4 regions of the Legionella nigrisilvae genome follow, and region 3 is predicted to be linked to each of the others. Evidence: riboswitches for the same ligand, from Rfam matches in the RefSeq annotation. Region 3 holds a riboswitch; each other region holds the start of a gene.

Region 1 (4,894 bases), on a different contig from region 3:
CACGAAGCCCACGTAAATTTGGAAAAGTACTTTTGGCTCCAAGCCCTCTGCAATCAAAAACAAAATCAAATGGATAAAGCGCTCCTCCTGTTTCTATCTTGCCTGGATGCACCCAAGAAACAAAACTATAATCTCGCCAGATAACACCGCACTGACAAAGATGTTTTTTAAGTTCCTGCAACAAGGTCTGATTATCAAGTTGTGCTTCTTTGGGAAAATAATAAGCCATTTTTAAATGATTCAGTTCTGGTTCCAGTTGACTTAGTTCATTTTGAGGGAGCAACTGATAACAGGAATCGCTTAATTTATTTACAATTCTGGAACTAAATTGCTGCCATTCTGCTTTATCTTGGGGATGATGCACTACAAGAGATCCTTTTTGGCAAAAATATACGGGCACCTCTAACTGATTTAGAATGGACTCCCATAAAACGTCAACTGACTCCATACCCAAATTAAAAATCATTTGGTCCGCCTTATCGAGTTCAGACATGGGTGACAAAAGTCCTGCTGCTGCATTACTGCAATTATTAAAAAATCCTTCTGCCTCGAATAATGTCACTTGCCAGCCTTCGTTTTTTAAACGTAAAGCTAATAAACATCCCATAACTCCAGCACCAACAACAGCAACGTTTTTCATTTAATGAATCACTTTTCAATATTACAGCCTGAGTGCAGCCGCACATAGGCTGCATCCTTAATTTCATTCACTAACACAACATGCAATGGGTTCTAGGTCAGAATGAGGAGTTTTAGGAAGGAACTCATTTGTATAACAAGAATTAACCGCAAAAGACTCATTGATAATTCCCAAATGCTTGCCGAACCGCTCTACCTTATTCCAATCACGCTCCACATTTAAAAGCGTGCGCGAGAAAAAAGGTAAACTACGGATGAAAATTGTATGGTACATAGGAGTTCTTAATTGAGGCTTTGCCCTACATAAAAGTTCATAGGCTTCGTCGGGATTTTCGGTGGTAAAGGCCGCACCACGTTGGGTGGCATTGAGAAATCCTTTAAGAAGTTCTGGTTTTTTTAACATGCGTTCTGGCACAATAAATTGAATGGAGCAAAAACAACAACAGCCTAATCCGGCAAGCTGATCGATACGCAGAAATACCGTTTCACCTCGTAAATGTTCTAACTCAACTTTCTGAAAATTAATAAAACCAATTCCTGTATCTATGAGGTCACGACAAATAGCATCAGTAACATTCATGCCGATGCGAACTGTTTCATAACTTGAAGGATCAATCCCAGCTAAAGTTGCCAAATTATCAATAATGATTTTGCCAAACTCACCAATATAACCAACTCGTTTACCAACAATATCCTGAAAAGATTGAATGCCACTGGATTTAAGGGCAATGAGTCCAGTAGGAGGTTCATCCAATAATGTACCAATTGAGGTAACAGCATAGCCTTTTGCACGAGCAGCTAAGGTATGAATCATAGCTTTGACCCCAAAATCAACATGCCCCATTCCCACAATTTCGGTTACATCGCTAGGATCGCTTGGCTCTAAAATCGCCAGCTTAATACCCTCCTGTTGATAATAACCTAACGCATGGGCAACAAAGATGGGGGTATGATAAGGGTTTGCATACCAATTAAGTAGTAAGGTAGTTCTCGTAGATAACGCGCTCATGCCATAGCTCCTTGTATTAATAAATAAAATAGGATGGCTAGAGGTATCGCGCTAAGACTTAATAGAAGAAAGAATCTGTATTCCGCGAGTCGTAAAACTTAACAGAGCCCCCATCATTTGGATACAAAGTACTCTGAAATTAACTGGCTTAAATAATACAGATTTAAGGCGTTCTTACGCTGGTATGAACCAGATCAAGTTCAACGGGTATTTCTCAGTCGTTAATAACGACACCCCGCGCCATCAAATTGTCCGTAATGCTATCGGGTATGGAAAAAACTGTCAAACATTATTAGATACCCCACTCATCCGCTTACGGACACTTTCTCTCCAAAAGGAAGCAGGGAACATAGCTCCCCACTCCCCTTCTCATGAAAATACATCTTTATGGCAGTGAGGGTTAAAGTGACGGGTTAAAGATCAACAACTAGAATCATAAATTTTGCACATAAAACACATTATGTTGAATCAAAAATCGCTGACATAATAAAGGAGTATGATGCAACAGATGGTGTAAATAAGCCCGGGTAAATTGTTGCGAGCATGTAGGACAAACACAGTTCGCATCGATCATTTCAAAGTCCATTGCTGCTTTTGAATCCATTAGGTCCACAGTGCCAGTGTGGCTGTACACTCTTCCTTGTGTAGCTGCTTGTGCTGGCTCATCCGTCTCAATAAATTCTATCCCCTGTTGAAGCAAGCCCTGGATTAACTCAGAATCAAAACAGCCCGCTACATAACGAGGGATATTGGCCCATTGGTCTAATTTTGCACCATTCGGTTCATTCAAAATTTTAAAATAAACCCCATGGGGTAGAATAACCGTATGCTTTTCTAAGTCATCACTATGAAGAAAGGGGATGATATCCTCATTCCAATTATCCCAAATTTGTGGAAAATCACGCATGATATTTTGGGGCAAGAGTATTGCGTTAGGCTTAAGATGCTTGATTAGTTCGATAAGTTCCTCAGCGGTCAATTTGATTCGAGAACCATCATAAGGAGACTTGAGAACATAAACTTTTTCTTTATTGGCAACAAGTGAGGCGGCATTGATTATCATCACCCCTGGACATGCCAGATAATGCGCTAAATTAGATATTTTTTTAAGTACATTTTGACCAGGCTTATACAACAAACTTTCTAAGGAATAAGATGCTGCGGTAACCTTTGCCTCTTGCCAATTGGCCGTTGTGAGGCACAAACCGGCCTCTGAAGTTAAAACAGGGATAAAATTTTGTATTGCAGCCAACATTCCTGATCTCCTGATTTACAGCAATAAACTGGTGTCGCCATAACTAAAAAACCTGTATCTTTTTTCAATTGCTTCCTGGTAAAGCATCATTGCTTGTTTATGGCCAATAAATGCTGAAACGAGCATTAATAAAGTAGACTCGGGCAAGTGAAAATTAGTCATTAATCCATCGCAAATCTTAAACTCATATCCTGGGTAAATAAAGATATCTGTGTCTTTATTACAGGGCGTCAGTGTTCCATTTTGTGCAGCACTCTCAAGACTACGCAAAGCGGTTGTACCTACTGCAATTACACGATTTCCAGCAGCCTTCGTGAGGTGTACTGCCTCACACAATTCAGCACTTATTGTAAAGTGCTCACTATGCATTTTATGATCTTTGATATTATCACATCGAACCGGTCTAAATGTTCCTGCTCCTACATGTAACGTAAGATAGGCTACACTAACTCCTCTTGAACGTATGCTTGATAATACGTGTTCATCAAAATGTAAACCTGCTGTGGGAGCTGCCACAGATCCTTCATATTTTGCATAAACGGTTTGATAACGATTCTGATCCAAAATTTCATCATTTCGGGTAATATAGGGGGGTAATGGAATATGTCCTATTCCATTTAATAAATTCAAGACATCCATATCAGTTTGACAAAGAAATAAATCATCATCTCGATCGATCACTTTAATTTCTTTATTCTGCTCTAACTTGATAATTGAGCCCGCCTTCAACGCTTTACTGGCTTTAATATGAGCGAGAAAAGTAGACTCGCTAGTAATCCGTTCAACCAATAACTCTACTTTTCCACCTGTAGTTTTATGGCCATAAAGTCTGGCTGGTATGACCTTGGAATCATTCATTACCAATAAATCGCCAGGATTTAAAAAATCTGCTATTTCACGAAACTGATAATGACCATATTCACCATTCTGTCGGTTATAGATTAAAAGACGTGAGTCACTGCGATTAGCCAATGGATACTGCGCAATGAGTTCTGGGGGTAAGTCAAAGTAAAAATCCTGTTTATTCATAGAGCAACCTGAAAATAAATTGCCGCTATTATACACGGATTACAAGCATTCATCATCCCCGATGAATAAAAGAATATTTACATTGTATTAGAGGTTCCCAGGATAATATAATTACTCTTTTTTTGCGCAATTGTAACCCTTCAATTTCAGCATCAAACAGTTTGTTGTGTTGAGTTTTTGTAATTGAGCTCGTTTTGTTCTAAAACCAAACGATTCTGTTTCATCTAGCTGCCCTATTAGAATAGTTTGCTCTGGAATTCTCCTCATACGGGAAAATGGCTCTATAGAGCATTCCTTTAGAGGGGGAAAGAATTTTATTCTGATCGGAGTAGGGATTTTATTTTAGTTTTTGGGTTCAACCACGAACCCAAAAACTGCAATCTAGTTTTAATTAGGGAAATTCACGCAAGTAATATCACTTGGTCGCTATTTTTTTATATTATAGCTAGTAAAAGAGGTCTGTGAATCTAAGAGATGAAGATCGGGCAATTCAGTAGAATCAGCTAACACATTTTTATAATGAATCGGATTTCTTTCGTTCCTTGAGGTCGCAGTATTTCCAGGTGTAAACACATTACCCATATCCGAATAAGAACCTGTTATACCCATACTTTCGCCCTGTTTTTCAGAACTTGGAGAGATTGATGAACGAGTTCTCATTGCTGCTTTAACTCCCATTCCAGCCAACCCACCGATGAGCAAAAATGGTGACCAGAGAACTGCACCTACAGATTTTATAATTCCTTTAAAAGTTAATCCATCATCATTAACCACTCGCGATTTAATCATCTCGAACACATTTTTATTGCTGTCGTAACATTCTTTAGCACTAGAGTATATAGAGACCAAACCTAAAGCCCCATATAAAACAAGTCCACCAAGCCCAAAAGTTGCCAGATTCAAACCAAGTGCACCTGCAGCACCCGCTCCTGCAATTCCTGCGGTAGTTGAGGCTGCAGTAA
Region 2 (4,894 bases), on a different contig from region 3:
ACTACTGGGCCGGTATAATGATTGAGAATTTGCAGGTCCTCGGTAGAGAATCTCTCTTCAATTTTGATTGCAGCAGGCCGATTCTCGATTTGAAATCGCTGTGTTGGCAACAGACCCAAGCCGCGAAAAGTTTTTTTATCTGCTTCATTATCCGTGTTGCACCACACAACGCTCATAATGCGGTCTCCTGATGCCAAAATGGCGTATCGATTAAAGGGGTACACGATTGTGCCGTAATTCGTTCAGGCATAAGGCCTGCTTCAAAAGCAGAACGTCCTGCGATGACTGCATGTGAAAAAGCTTCAGCCATGGTTACTGGATGAATCGATGAGGCCACCGCGCTATTTAATAAGACCGCATCAAAACCTAATTCCAGAATCCGTGTGGCATGAGAAGGTTTCCCGATTCCTGCATCGACAATCAGAGTAATATCAGATAATCGTTGGCGTAAGGTCTCCAATGCAAAGGGGTTTAGCAAGCCTTTTCCAGAACCTATAGGAGCGGCCCAAGGCATCAAAATCCTACATCCGCAATCAACTAATCGCTGACATAAAACTAAATCCTCCGTACAATAAGGGAATACTTCAAATCCTCGTTTCACTAATTCAGTAGCCGCATGCAGCAATTCAAAAGGCTCGGGTTGTAAACTGTAATCATCTCCTATTACTTCCAATTTAATCCAGGAAGTTTGAAATAATTCACGTGCCATTTCGGCTGTAGTAATAGCAGTTTGTGCGTCACGACAGCCCGCAGTATTAGGCAGTATATGGCAACCCAAAGAACGTACAGTCTGCCAAAATAAATCTCCCCCCATATTACAAGGCATTTGCCGTTTTAAAGACACCGTAATTACGTTCGTTTTAGAGGCTCGAACAGCCTCGGTCATTACCTCAAGTGATGGATAGCCTGCTGTACCTAGAAGTAATCGACTTGTTAACGGTTTATCTGCTAAATACCACATACCCTATCCTCCCTGCATCGGAACAATTAAATCAATACGGTCTCCTTCACACAATATAGTGTTGGAAAACATAGGCTTAGGAACGAACTGATTATTTATTGCTATTGCTACATGCGCAGCAATACCTTCGATTTGCTCAAGTAGTTCCTGTAAGGTACAAGATGAATCAAGAGTGAAGGATTTATCATTTATAAAAATGATCATGAATAAGCCTCCCAAAGCTCAGGGTAACAAAGGTCTTTTTGATTGCTCTTTAGTCCACGTAAAATCTCTTCTACTAATGCCGGAGCAATTAAATATCCATGCCGATAGAGTCCATTAACAGCAATAAATTGTTGGGCATATCTTATACGTGGCTGATGGTGGACTAAAGTCGGACGGCAATGTGTTACTGTCTTAATTATCCGTGCTTCAGCAAAACCTCTATGCACGTAGTAGGCAGCAGTTAATAATTCAAGTGTTGTACGCACCGAAATAGGACTGGAGTCTTCTGTTTCTAATTCGCTGGCGCCGATAAGGTAATAAGAGTTAGGACGAGGTGCAATATAAATATTATATCGTGGATGCAAAAGACGTATCGGCCTGTTTAATTGAACATCCGGTGCATACAGCCAAAGAAGTTCACCACGAAGCCCACGTAAATTTGGAAAAGTACTTTTGGCTCCAAGCCCTCTGCAATCAAAAACAAAATCAAATGGATAAAGCGCTCCTCCTGTTTCTATCTTGCCTGGATGCACCCAAGAAACAAAACTATAATCTCGCCAGATAACACCGCACTGACAAAGATGTTTTTTAAGTTCCTGCAACAAGGTCTGATTATCAAGTTGTGCTTCTTTGGGAAAATAATAAGCCATTTTTAAATGATTCAGTTCTGGTTCCAGTTGACTTAGTTCATTTTGAGGGAGCAACTGATAACAGGAATCGCTTAATTTATTTACAATTCTGGAACTAAATTGCTGCCATTCTGCTTTATCTTGGGGATGATGCACTACAAGAGATCCTTTTTGGCAAAAATATACGGGCACCTCTAACTGATTTAGAATGGACTCCCATAAAACGTCAACTGACTCCATACCCAAATTAAAAATCATTTGGTCCGCCTTATCGAGTTCAGACATGGGTGACAAAAGTCCTGCTGCTGCATTACTGCAATTATTAAAAAATCCTTCTGCCTCGAATAATGTCACTTGCCAGCCTTCGTTTTTTAAACGTAAAGCTAATAAACATCCCATAACTCCAGCACCAACAACAGCAACGTTTTTCATTTAATGAATCACTTTTCAATATTACAGCCTGAGTGCAGCCGCACATAGGCTGCATCCTTAATTTCATTCACTAACACAACATGCAATGGGTTCTAGGTCAGAATGAGGAGTTTTAGGAAGGAACTCATTTGTATAACAAGAATTAACCGCAAAAGACTCATTGATAATTCCCAAATGCTTGCCGAACCGCTCTACCTTATTCCAATCACGCTCCACATTTAAAAGCGTGCGCGAGAAAAAAGGTAAACTACGGATGAAAATTGTATGGTACATAGGAGTTCTTAATTGAGGCTTTGCCCTACATAAAAGTTCATAGGCTTCGTCGGGATTTTCGGTGGTAAAGGCCGCACCACGTTGGGTGGCATTGAGAAATCCTTTAAGAAGTTCTGGTTTTTTTAACATGCGTTCTGGCACAATAAATTGAATGGAGCAAAAACAACAACAGCCTAATCCGGCAAGCTGATCGATACGCAGAAATACCGTTTCACCTCGTAAATGTTCTAACTCAACTTTCTGAAAATTAATAAAACCAATTCCTGTATCTATGAGGTCACGACAAATAGCATCAGTAACATTCATGCCGATGCGAACTGTTTCATAACTTGAAGGATCAATCCCAGCTAAAGTTGCCAAATTATCAATAATGATTTTGCCAAACTCACCAATATAACCAACTCGTTTACCAACAATATCCTGAAAAGATTGAATGCCACTGGATTTAAGGGCAATGAGTCCAGTAGGAGGTTCATCCAATAATGTACCAATTGAGGTAACAGCATAGCCTTTTGCACGAGCAGCTAAGGTATGAATCATAGCTTTGACCCCAAAATCAACATGCCCCATTCCCACAATTTCGGTTACATCGCTAGGATCGCTTGGCTCTAAAATCGCCAGCTTAATACCCTCCTGTTGATAATAACCTAACGCATGGGCAACAAAGATGGGGGTATGATAAGGGTTTGCATACCAATTAAGTAGTAAGGTAGTTCTCGTAGATAACGCGCTCATGCCATAGCTCCTTGTATTAATAAATAAAATAGGATGGCTAGAGGTATCGCGCTAAGACTTAATAGAAGAAAGAATCTGTATTCCGCGAGTCGTAAAACTTAACAGAGCCCCCATCATTTGGATACAAAGTACTCTGAAATTAACTGGCTTAAATAATACAGATTTAAGGCGTTCTTACGCTGGTATGAACCAGATCAAGTTCAACGGGTATTTCTCAGTCGTTAATAACGACACCCCGCGCCATCAAATTGTCCGTAATGCTATCGGGTATGGAAAAAACTGTCAAACATTATTAGATACCCCACTCATCCGCTTACGGACACTTTCTCTCCAAAAGGAAGCAGGGAACATAGCTCCCCACTCCCCTTCTCATGAAAATACATCTTTATGGCAGTGAGGGTTAAAGTGACGGGTTAAAGATCAACAACTAGAATCATAAATTTTGCACATAAAACACATTATGTTGAATCAAAAATCGCTGACATAATAAAGGAGTATGATGCAACAGATGGTGTAAATAAGCCCGGGTAAATTGTTGCGAGCATGTAGGACAAACACAGTTCGCATCGATCATTTCAAAGTCCATTGCTGCTTTTGAATCCATTAGGTCCACAGTGCCAGTGTGGCTGTACACTCTTCCTTGTGTAGCTGCTTGTGCTGGCTCATCCGTCTCAATAAATTCTATCCCCTGTTGAAGCAAGCCCTGGATTAACTCAGAATCAAAACAGCCCGCTACATAACGAGGGATATTGGCCCATTGGTCTAATTTTGCACCATTCGGTTCATTCAAAATTTTAAAATAAACCCCATGGGGTAGAATAACCGTATGCTTTTCTAAGTCATCACTATGAAGAAAGGGGATGATATCCTCATTCCAATTATCCCAAATTTGTGGAAAATCACGCATGATATTTTGGGGCAAGAGTATTGCGTTAGGCTTAAGATGCTTGATTAGTTCGATAAGTTCCTCAGCGGTCAATTTGATTCGAGAACCATCATAAGGAGACTTGAGAACATAAACTTTTTCTTTATTGGCAACAAGTGAGGCGGCATTGATTATCATCACCCCTGGACATGCCAGATAATGCGCTAAATTAGATATTTTTTTAAGTACATTTTGACCAGGCTTATACAACAAACTTTCTAAGGAATAAGATGCTGCGGTAACCTTTGCCTCTTGCCAATTGGCCGTTGTGAGGCACAAACCGGCCTCTGAAGTTAAAACAGGGATAAAATTTTGTATTGCAGCCAACATTCCTGATCTCCTGATTTACAGCAATAAACTGGTGTCGCCATAACTAAAAAACCTGTATCTTTTTTCAATTGCTTCCTGGTAAAGCATCATTGCTTGTTTATGGCCAATAAATGCTGAAACGAGCATTAATAAAGTAGACTCGGGCAAGTGAAAATTAGTCATTAATCCATCGCAAATCTTAAACTCATATCCTGGGTAAATAAAGATATCTGTGTCTTTATTACAGGGCGTCAGTGTTCCATTTTGTGCAGCACTCTCAAGACTACGCAAAGCGGTTGTACCTACTGCAATTACACGATTTCCAGCAGCCTTCGTGAGGTGTACTGCCTCACACAATTCAGCACTTATTGTAAAGTGCTCACTATGCATTTTATGATCTTTGATATTATCACATCGAACCGGTCT
Region 3 (4,894 bases):
ACCTCTGGATTTACTGTAATTTTATGATCTGCGTCTTTTCCATACCCTTTAATTCCTGCTACCCCTTTAAAATACCAGTAACGTTCTTGTTGATAGGGGTTTTTAGCTTTGTCGTATGCAATATTATTGCAACGATGAACATTAAAGATTTTTGTCTGGTTCTTGCCAAAATCTGCGACCAGAGTGCCCTGCATTAATGCCGCTTCTAGATCATCTCGGTTAAAATAAGCCAAAACAGGAACATTCTTATTCGTCAATGCACCTTTTAATATAGCTTGCTTCCCATAGTGGAAACGTGTCAATTCGGGTTTTGCATCGGCCTCTTCAACTGTTAATGATTCCTCATCTCGAGGAAGTCCGTACAGAGCAAATGGATAGGCTGCGCTAGGCTGGGTTGATGCCTTTGCACGGTGTACATAATATTTGGTCATTAAAATTTTATCTTGGGGCAAATGAGCAAGAAGTGATTTTTTTCTCTTCAAAGGTTTCGCTTGTTCCAGATCAGGATACCAGCGAACGAAATCAAAATGTTTTTTTATAAACGCAGGATTGTTCAATTCGTTTTGGTGTTGGCAAATGAATATTAAAGTGGCTTTGACTCGTGCTACGGGTACAGGGAAAACAGTACCCTCATGAATAACACGTGAATCATAATGGTTGCCCTTATTTAAATAAGCCAGGGTTTCTTTAGCAGTTGAACATAATGCAGCTCCGTTGATCTCATACTGACTGGCCGAAGATGGTTCCGCCGGTACAAAATGAGGAGCAGCAAAAACTTGAAGATTTACTAATAATCCATAAAAGAAAATTTTAATTTTCATTCTTTACAATAAGTACGTGTGAAAACAAAATGATACCACATGCACCTCTTGAAATTCTAAGAATTACATAAGAAGAACTTTATACATCCTGGATTATGAATTTAATCAGAGTCTTCCTTGGGTAAATAACGTGCAGACTAGGCAGCTTCTGCCTCACGCAATCCTGAGTCATCCGATTCGGCTGTTAGACGATTAAAATGCCAAGAACTATAAAGCGCACCAAGTCCACAAACAATTAAACCTAAAGGCAAGGCATTTAGCGTTTGCATTAGCAAATAGGCACTTATGATTGTTAAAACCGATGAGCCAAACATACGCACGGTATGGATTATAGCCAGTGCAAGTCCGGTATTTTCTTTATAATCTGCGAGCATGATGGACATGGTAGCAGGAGCAGCTAAGCTAATTCCTAAATTACAAATTAATGCAAAAGATAGAGCATACAAATTGAATTCATAAAAAGCTGCGCACACTAACATCGCAAACCCACCAATAATAATAAACCAAGCTCCAAGATAAATAGTCGATGCCATGCTGAAATATTTACGAAGCCAAATACCTAAATAGTTGCCCACAATTATATTTAAGCCATTAATAATAAAAATAATACCGTATACCAAAGGGGAAAACCCAAATTGATCAATAATAATATAGGACGAATTAATCACCGAAAGCATTACGGCTGCGAAACTAAACATCATAATAAAAGAACCACTCCAAAGAGTGGGAGATGGAATGATCTCTTGGTAGGCTTTAATTACTTTATTAACCATAAAAGATTCTTGAGGTTGTTTCCAAAAAGGAGACTCAAACAATCCTTTACGCGATTGCAGTAATAGTGTTATTCCAATTACCGCCATTAATATGAAATTAGCCTGCCAACCATAATAGGTAAAAATCAGTGAACCCAATACCGGAGCAAGAATAGGTGATATTGAAACAATCATCGAAACATAGGACAGAACCTTAGCTCGCTCTATGGTATCCTCAAAATCCCGAGATATTGAAAAAGCAATCAAATTCGCACAACACAAAGCAAATCCTTGTAAGGCGCGTCCCAGAATGAGTACATAGATATTCGTTGCAAAAGCACAGATTAAACTGGCAAGAACAGCAAGGAACAAGCTGCCTGGTAACAAACGGCGTCGTCCAAAATGATCGATTAATGGTCCCCAGATCAATTGGGTCACACCAAACACAAGCAAATAAATACTTAAGGTTAATTGACTTAAGCTATGAGTGGTACCAAAAACATTAGTGATATAAGGCAGCGAAGGTTGATAAAGGTCAAAGGTAAGTAAGGAAAAGGCTGATAATAATCCAATTAGCAAAATCGAAGTTCGTGGTTGGGACATAATATTCATTTTAAAAAAGAAAGCGGGCCATTATAGTAAAATCTCGCTATTTTTGCTCTAAGTTTAAGAAAAAATTTGGGACCTTCGGCCATGATTTCTTGAGGCTTTGATAAGCGCAGCAAGACCTAAGACATCCCGAATGTTACGGGAGATGGTAGCAAAATTCCCAAGGGTATGCTGCGCCTCCTAGCGCTATTTCCAATTAACCTTTACGAATCAAATAATTACTCCCAGCATGAATTACTTTTTTCATCCGATTATCTTCTTCTGGGTTAGGTTGACATGCTTTAAAGGAGTCTTTTAGTGAGGCTACACTAATAGGTAAGACAGGACGACTATCGGTTTCTAAATAACCTTCTTTATTCTTAAAAATAGTAAAATGGTCCGAGGCAAATTCTTCACATTCGCTTAACGTTTCATCCTGACAAATCGAAAATTTAATCGATCGTTCCACACGGTAAGACTCACCTACTTCATCCGCAAACACCATATCACCATATACTATGCTATGCCGGGTTCCACAAAAATAATAGCCATATTTATATTGACCATTCTCTGTAACATCAGTTCGAATATATCGTCCATCTCCTTGAGTAAGCCCATTGAGTGTCACAATATGGCGGACTTCCTCTTTGGGACCACTTTCCGCAATGGCTCCACCCGTTAGGGCCAATCCCATGATTAACAATGTAATTCTTTTCATTTTTATTCCTTATCTGAAAAAACATCCTCAAGGAACCAGTCTTTAAGGATCAATGATCTACTCTAATATCAATTTGGAGGAAAAAATTTTTACCAAACTGACATCGTGGTCTCATTATCCTAAGAAAAAATCACTTTGAACAGATAAAAAAATATTGCTTTTTGATTAAACGAAAGTCAAGTTGAGCACAATAGTACGAAATCAAAACCTTTTGCACAAAGAGTCTCGGTGTATACCTACAACGAAAACGCACGTATTCTAAATAGACCTTCAGCATTCGCATGATTCATGTTAGAATGATTTTTGTACATTGGGGGTGCCCGTTAATGGCTGAGAGGAATTAAACCAACCCTTTGAACCTGATCTCATTCGTCTGAGCGGAGGAAAATGTGTCTATTGTTATGCTCTCAGGTATGATTGCTTTTATTACTTCCTTTATTGGTTTATTACCCCAAATTATCAAATCGTTAAAAACCCGATCAACCCAAGATCTCTCCATGATTATGCTGATTAATTACCTCATTTGTTCAGTAGCTTGGATCATATATGGAAGTAGCACCGACTCATTTTTTGTAACCAGCTCTAATGTAGTGGGTTTAATTGTCAGTTTGCTCCTTATTTTATTAAAAAGACATTATGATACACGATGTAATTAATTTAACTGGGTATCAATCCATTTTATGCCTCAATGGAAATTTACCTGATTCATCTTTTTTCATTGCGATGAATTTGCCAATTATTGCAGCTGATGGCGCGGCAAATAGTTTATTTGAACAGGGAATTCGTCCTCAATTAATCACTGGGGACTTAGATTCAGTCCATCCAGCTCTTCTGAAAAACCACCCTTTTCTTCATATCCCGGATCAAAGCAGGAGTGATTATCAAAAAGCCCTGGGTTATTTAAAAGACCAGGATTTATTACCCGCTATTGTGGTTGGGGTAAATGGGGGACATTTGGATCATGTACTAAATAACATGAATATCTTTATGGGGACCAACTGTCTTTTATATGCACCACCGATAAGGGGATTTGTGCTGAATGCACAATCCAAGATTAATCTTTCCTTGCCAGTCCATACAAAAATTTCATTAATGGGAATACCAGAAGCAATCCTCTCTTCAATTGGTCTGCGATGGGAGCTCAATAATACTCATCTTTCATTTCCAGGACAAACCTCATGTTTTAATCGAGCTCAAACACCTGATATTGTTTTGGAGGTTCATCATGGTTCAGTTTTAGTTTTGGTTTATGAACAAATGATCGAGGATGCAGCACTATCATTCCGATAGACTCCATCTCGATGATGTTTCATTGAATACATCATAAAGCATGAACTAATTCTACAGTTCCTATTTAATTAACTACAATTGAGCAACTATCACCTTTAGTAATTAAAGTGACAATACTATCTTTAGTTAGAACTTGGGATCCGCATAGCACGTCGGGACCAAAGGCCGAATTTTTCCTAAATCCAAACACATATTCTCTATTTGCCGGCCCTTTTCCTTCATAATACTTTCCTCGAGCTCCTACTTTTTTACCATCTACAGTATATCCTAATGCAGCAGCTGTCTTTTCATTCGTTTTGACATGCACTCGAATCGTATCATGGGCAAGGGCTTGAATTGAAAAAGAAAGAATGACAAGACCACTCAAATTTTTTATGGAATTTCTTATCATAATAAACACTCCTTGTTTATGAACTTTTAATATACCTCATTTAATGAATTAAATTATAGATAAAAATATTATGGCCTCTCTTCAGCTTTTTTTCTAATAAAACGACGAAGCTCAAGAAAAACAAATATTCTTATCTTTCAACGAATACTAGTGAAAACTTAGAAGATCTTCTTGAATTCCAAACTAGATACACTATGATAAATATATGCTCTTATTGATTATTTTATTGCCCGCATAACCAAAGGAAAACTGGAGTCCATTGCGATATATGCACAAAAGTTAAGGATCTAGATTATGTTAGGTCGGTTGAGATTTTTCAGAGGTCGTGTATCTG
Region 4 (4,894 bases), on a different contig from region 3:
AATTAGTTCATGCTTTATGATGTATTCAATGAAACATCATCGAGATGGAGTCTATCGGAATGATAGTGCTGCATCCTCGATCATTTGTTCATAAACCAAAACTAAAACTGAACCATGATGAACCTCCAAAACAATATCAGGTGTTTGAGCTCGATTAAAACATGAGGTTTGTCCTGGAAATGAAAGATGAGTATTATTGAGCTCCCATCGCAGACCAATTGAAGAGAGGATTGCTTCTGGTATTCCCATTAATGAAATTTTTGTATGGACTGGCAAGGAAAGATTAATCTTGGATTGTGCATTCAGCACAAATCCCCTTATCGGTGGTGCATATAAAAGACAGTTGGTCCCCATAAAGATATTCATGTTATTTAGTACATGATCCAAATGTCCCCCATTTACCCCAACCACAATAGCGGGTAATAAATCCTGGTCTTTTAAATAACCCAGGGCTTTTTGATAATCACTCCTGCTTTGATCCGGGATATGAAGAAAAGGGTGGTTTTTCAGAAGAGCTGGATGGACTGAATCTAAGTCCCCAGTGATTAATTGAGGACGAATTCCCTGTTCAAATAAACTATTTGCCGCGCCATCAGCTGCAATAATTGGCAAATTCATCGCAATGAAAAAAGATGAATCAGGTAAATTTCCATTGAGGCATAAAATGGATTGATACCCAGTTAAATTAATTACATCGTGTATCATAATGTCTTTTTAATAAAATAAGGAGCAAACTGACAATTAAACCCACTACATTAGAGCTGGTTACAAAAAATGAGTCGGTGCTACTTCCATATATGATCCAAGCTACTGAACAAATGAGGTAATTAATCAGCATAATCATGGAGAGATCTTGGGTTGATCGGGTTTTTAACGATTTGATAATTTGGGGTAATAAACCAATAAAGGAAGTAATAAAAGCAATCATACCTGAGAGCATAACAATAGACACATTTTCCTCCGCTCAGACGAATGAGATCAGGTTCAAAGGGTTGGTTTAATTCCTCTCAGCCATTAACGGGCACCCCCAATGTACAAAAATCATTCTAACATGAATCATGCGAATGCTGAAGGTCTATTTAGAATACGTGCGTTTTCGTTGTAGGTATACACCGAGACTCTTTGTGCAAAAGGTTTTGATTTCGTACTATTGTGCTCAACTTGACTTTCGTTTAATCAAAAAGCAATATTTTTTTATCTGTTCAAAGTGATTTTTTCTTAGGATAATGAGACCACGATGTCAGTTTGGTAAAAATTTTTTCCTCCAAATTGATATTAGAGTAGATCATTGATCCTTAAAGACTGGTTCCTTGAGGATGTTTTTTCAGATAAGGAATAAAAATGAAAAGAATTACATTGTTAATCATGGGATTGGCCCTAACGGGTGGAGCCATTGCGGAAAGTGGTCCCAAAGAGGAAGTCCGCCATATTGTGACACTCAATGGGCTTACTCAAGGAGATGGACGATATATTCGAACTGATGTTACAGAGAATGGTCAATATAAATATGGCTATTATTTTTGTGGAACCCGGCATAGCATAGTATATGGTGATATGGTGTTTGCGGATGAAGTAGGTGAGTCTTACCGTGTGGAACGATCGATTAAATTTTCGATTTGTCAGGATGAAACGTTAAGCGAATGTGAAGAATTTGCCTCGGACCATTTTACTATTTTTAAGAATAAAGAAGGTTATTTAGAAACCGATAGTCGTCCTGTCTTACCTATTAGTGTAGCCTCACTAAAAGACTCCTTTAAAGCATGTCAACCTAACCCAGAAGAAGATAATCGGATGAAAAAAGTAATTCATGCTGGGAGTAATTATTTGATTCGTAAAGGTTAATTGGAAATAGCGCTAGGAGGCGCAGCATACCCTTGGGAATTTTGCTACCATCTCCCGTAACATTCGGGATGTCTTAGGTCTTGCTGCGCTTATCAAAGCCTCAAGAAATCATGGCCGAAGGTCCCAAATTTTTTCTTAAACTTAGAGCAAAAATAGCGAGATTTTACTATAATGGCCCGCTTTCTTTTTTAAAATGAATATTATGTCCCAACCACGAACTTCGATTTTGCTAATTGGATTATTATCAGCCTTTTCCTTACTTACCTTTGACCTTTATCAACCTTCGCTGCCTTATATCACTAATGTTTTTGGTACCACTCATAGCTTAAGTCAATTAACCTTAAGTATTTATTTGCTTGTGTTTGGTGTGACCCAATTGATCTGGGGACCATTAATCGATCATTTTGGACGACGCCGTTTGTTACCAGGCAGCTTGTTCCTTGCTGTTCTTGCCAGTTTAATCTGTGCTTTTGCAACGAATATCTATGTACTCATTCTGGGACGCGCCTTACAAGGATTTGCTTTGTGTTGTGCGAATTTGATTGCTTTTTCAATATCTCGGGATTTTGAGGATACCATAGAGCGAGCTAAGGTTCTGTCCTATGTTTCGATGATTGTTTCAATATCACCTATTCTTGCTCCGGTATTGGGTTCACTGATTTTTACCTATTATGGTTGGCAGGCTAATTTCATATTAATGGCGGTAATTGGAATAACACTATTACTGCAATCGCGTAAAGGATTGTTTGAGTCTCCTTTTTGGAAACAACCTCAAGAATCTTTTATGGTTAATAAAGTAATTAAAGCCTACCAAGAGATCATTCCATCTCCCACTCTTTGGAGTGGTTCTTTTATTATGATGTTTAGTTTCGCAGCCGTAATGCTTTCGGTGATTAATTCGTCCTATATTATTATTGATCAATTTGGGTTTTCCCCTTTGGTATACGGTATTATTTTTATTATTAATGGCTTAAATATAATTGTGGGCAACTATTTAGGTATTTGGCTTCGTAAATATTTCAGCATGGCATCGACTATTTATCTTGGAGCTTGGTTTATTATTATTGGTGGGTTTGCGATGTTAGTGTGCGCAGCTTTTTATGAATTCAATTTGTATGCTCTATCTTTTGCATTAATTTGTAATTTAGGAATTAGCTTAGCTGCTCCTGCTACCATGTCCATCATGCTCGCAGATTATAAAGAAAATACCGGACTTGCACTGGCTATAATCCATACCGTGCGTATGTTTGGCTCATCGGTTTTAACAATCATAAGTGCCTATTTGCTAATGCAAACGCTAAATGCCTTGCCTTTAGGTTTAATTGTTTGTGGACTTGGTGCGCTTTATAGTTCTTGGCATTTTAATCGTCTAACAGCCGAATCGGATGACTCAGGATTGCGTGAGGCAGAAGCTGCCTAGTCTGCACGTTATTTACCCAAGGAAGACTCTGATTAAATTCATAATCCAGGATGTATAAAGTTCTTCTTATGTAATTCTTAGAATTTCAAGAGGTGCATGTGGTATCATTTTGTTTTCACACGTACTTATTGTAAAGAATGAAAATTAAAATTTTCTTTTATGGATTATTAGTAAATCTTCAAGTTTTTGCTGCTCCTCATTTTGTACCGGCGGAACCATCTTCGGCCAGTCAGTATGAGATCAACGGAGCTGCATTATGTTCAACTGCTAAAGAAACCCTGGCTTATTTAAATAAGGGCAACCATTATGATTCACGTGTTATTCATGAGGGTACTGTTTTCCCTGTACCCGTAGCACGAGTCAAAGCCACTTTAATATTCATTTGCCAACACCAAAACGAATTGAACAATCCTGCGTTTATAAAAAAACATTTTGATTTCGTTCGCTGGTATCCTGATCTGGAACAAGCGAAACCTTTGAAGAGAAAAAAATCACTTCTTGCTCATTTGCCCCAAGATAAAATTTTAATGACCAAATATTATGTACACCGTGCAAAGGCATCAACCCAGCCTAGCGCAGCCTATCCATTTGCTCTGTACGGACTTCCTCGAGATGAGGAATCATTAACAGTTGAAGAGGCCGATGCAAAACCCGAATTGACACGTTTCCACTATGGGAAGCAAGCTATATTAAAAGGTGCATTGACGAATAAGAATGTTCCTGTTTTGGCTTATTTTAACCGAGATGATCTAGAAGCGGCATTAATGCAGGGCACTCTGGTCGCAGATTTTGGCAAGAACCAGACAAAAATCTTTAATGTTCATCGTTGCAATAATATTGCATACGACAAAGCTAAAAACCCCTATCAACAAGAACGTTACTGGTATTTTAAAGGGGTAGCAGGAATTAAAGGGTATGGAAAAGACGCAGATCATAAAATTACAGTAAATCCAGAGGTCACTTTTGCCGCAGATCTTGAACATTTTGGTTTAGGGAAACTGTTGTTGATACAATACCCCGATCGAACAGGTAAAGTGGTGACCCGAGCTGGTATTTTTGCAGATACAGGTGGTGCATTCCAAAACAATTTATACCAAGTTGATTTTCTAGCAGGGAGTTATGCGGGGAGAGAGGAGTTCACCCAAGCAGCTCGTCATTTGCCCGATTATGTGGCTGCCTACTTTATGGTGTTGAAAAAATGAAAACTTTCATATTCTGCTCATTGTTTTTAAACTCTTTGGCCCATGCATTTTCGTGTTATGATCCGCAAGTTATCCATCAGAAACCTATCCAATTTAATAAACAACGAATTGCTTTAACACGCCAATATCAATTAGCTCATTATGGGATTGACTCTAATTCAATTGAAATTGAACCGAAAATGATCGTCTTGCATTGGACATGTATTTCTACGCTCAAGGCGACTTTTCGTGTTTTTGATTCGCCTACGTTCCCACAGAACTCACCCCGTATTAAAGAATTGCCGGGTACCTTGAATGTCTCAAGTCATTTTTTAGTTGATCGTGATGGAAGTATTTATCAGCTCATGCCAGAACACTGGATGGCAAGACATGTTATTGGATTGAACCATTATGCGATCGGCATTGAAAATATAGGCGGAATAGATGGTAA

The links. Region 3 has a riboswitch for thiamine pyrophosphate ahead of ACWTE2_RS22720 (SemiSWEET family sugar transporter). Riboswitches for the same ligand answer to the same signal wherever they lie in the genome.
Positions count from the first base shown of each region.
Region 1: linked by a shared signal. The riboswitch ahead of ACWTE2_RS26505 (ABC transporter substrate-binding protein) and the one ahead of ACWTE2_RS22720 (SemiSWEET family sugar transporter) in region 3 are both predicted to bind thiamine pyrophosphate.
Region 2: linked by a shared signal. The riboswitch ahead of ACWTE2_RS09225 (ABC transporter substrate-binding protein) and the one ahead of ACWTE2_RS22720 (SemiSWEET family sugar transporter) in region 3 are both predicted to bind thiamine pyrophosphate.
Region 4: linked by a shared signal. The riboswitch ahead of ACWTE2_RS05450 (SemiSWEET family sugar transporter) and the one ahead of ACWTE2_RS22720 (SemiSWEET family sugar transporter) in region 3 are both predicted to bind thiamine pyrophosphate.

Region 1 is NZ_CDRUGZ020000041.1:103,420-108,313, forward strand. It holds gene ACWTE2_RS26500 (FAD-dependent oxidoreductase) at 1-640, opposite strand, end outside; gene ACWTE2_RS26505 (ABC transporter substrate-binding protein) at 704-1,648, opposite strand; TPP riboswitch at 1,803-1,896, opposite strand; gene ACWTE2_RS26510 (tRNA-guanine transglycosylase) at 2,082-2,903, opposite strand; gene queA (tRNA preQ1(34) S-adenosylmethionine ribosyltransferase-isomerase QueA) at 2,919-3,932, opposite strand; gene ACWTE2_RS26520 (hypothetical protein) at 4,359-4,894, opposite strand, start outside.
Region 2 is NZ_CDRUGZ020000020.1:101,834-106,727, forward strand. It holds gene thiE (thiamine phosphate synthase) at 1-176, opposite strand, end outside; gene ACWTE2_RS09210 (thiazole synthase) at 173-961, opposite strand; gene thiS (sulfur carrier protein ThiS) at 965-1,165, opposite strand; gene ACWTE2_RS09220 (FAD-dependent oxidoreductase) at 1,162-2,226, opposite strand; gene ACWTE2_RS09225 (ABC transporter substrate-binding protein) at 2,290-3,234, opposite strand; TPP riboswitch at 3,389-3,482, opposite strand; gene ACWTE2_RS09230 (tRNA-guanine transglycosylase) at 3,668-4,489, opposite strand; gene queA (tRNA preQ1(34) S-adenosylmethionine ribosyltransferase-isomerase QueA) at 4,505-4,894, opposite strand, start outside.
Region 3 is NZ_CDRUGZ020000038.1:71,361-76,254, forward strand. It holds gene ACWTE2_RS22705 (hypothetical protein) at 1-821, opposite strand, end outside; gene ACWTE2_RS22710 (multidrug effflux MFS transporter) at 959-2,176, opposite strand; gene ACWTE2_RS22715 (hypothetical protein) at 2,379-2,879, opposite strand; TPP riboswitch at 3,182-3,282, shown strand; gene ACWTE2_RS22720 (SemiSWEET family sugar transporter) at 3,269-3,535, shown strand; gene ACWTE2_RS22725 (thiamine diphosphokinase) at 3,516-4,169, shown strand; gene ACWTE2_RS22730 (hypothetical protein) at 4,234-4,560, opposite strand; gene ACWTE2_RS22735 (poly(ADP-ribose) glycohydrolase domain-containing protein) at 4,855-4,894, shown strand, end outside.
Region 4 is NZ_CDRUGZ020000019.1:70,687-75,580, reverse strand. It holds gene ACWTE2_RS05455 (thiamine diphosphokinase) at 52-705, opposite strand; gene ACWTE2_RS05450 (SemiSWEET family sugar transporter) at 686-952, opposite strand; TPP riboswitch at 939-1,039, opposite strand; gene ACWTE2_RS05445 (hypothetical protein) at 1,342-1,842, shown strand; gene ACWTE2_RS05440 (multidrug effflux MFS transporter) at 2,045-3,262, shown strand; gene ACWTE2_RS05435 (hypothetical protein) at 3,400-4,464, shown strand; gene ACWTE2_RS05430 (N-acetylmuramoyl-L-alanine amidase) at 4,461-4,894, shown strand, end outside.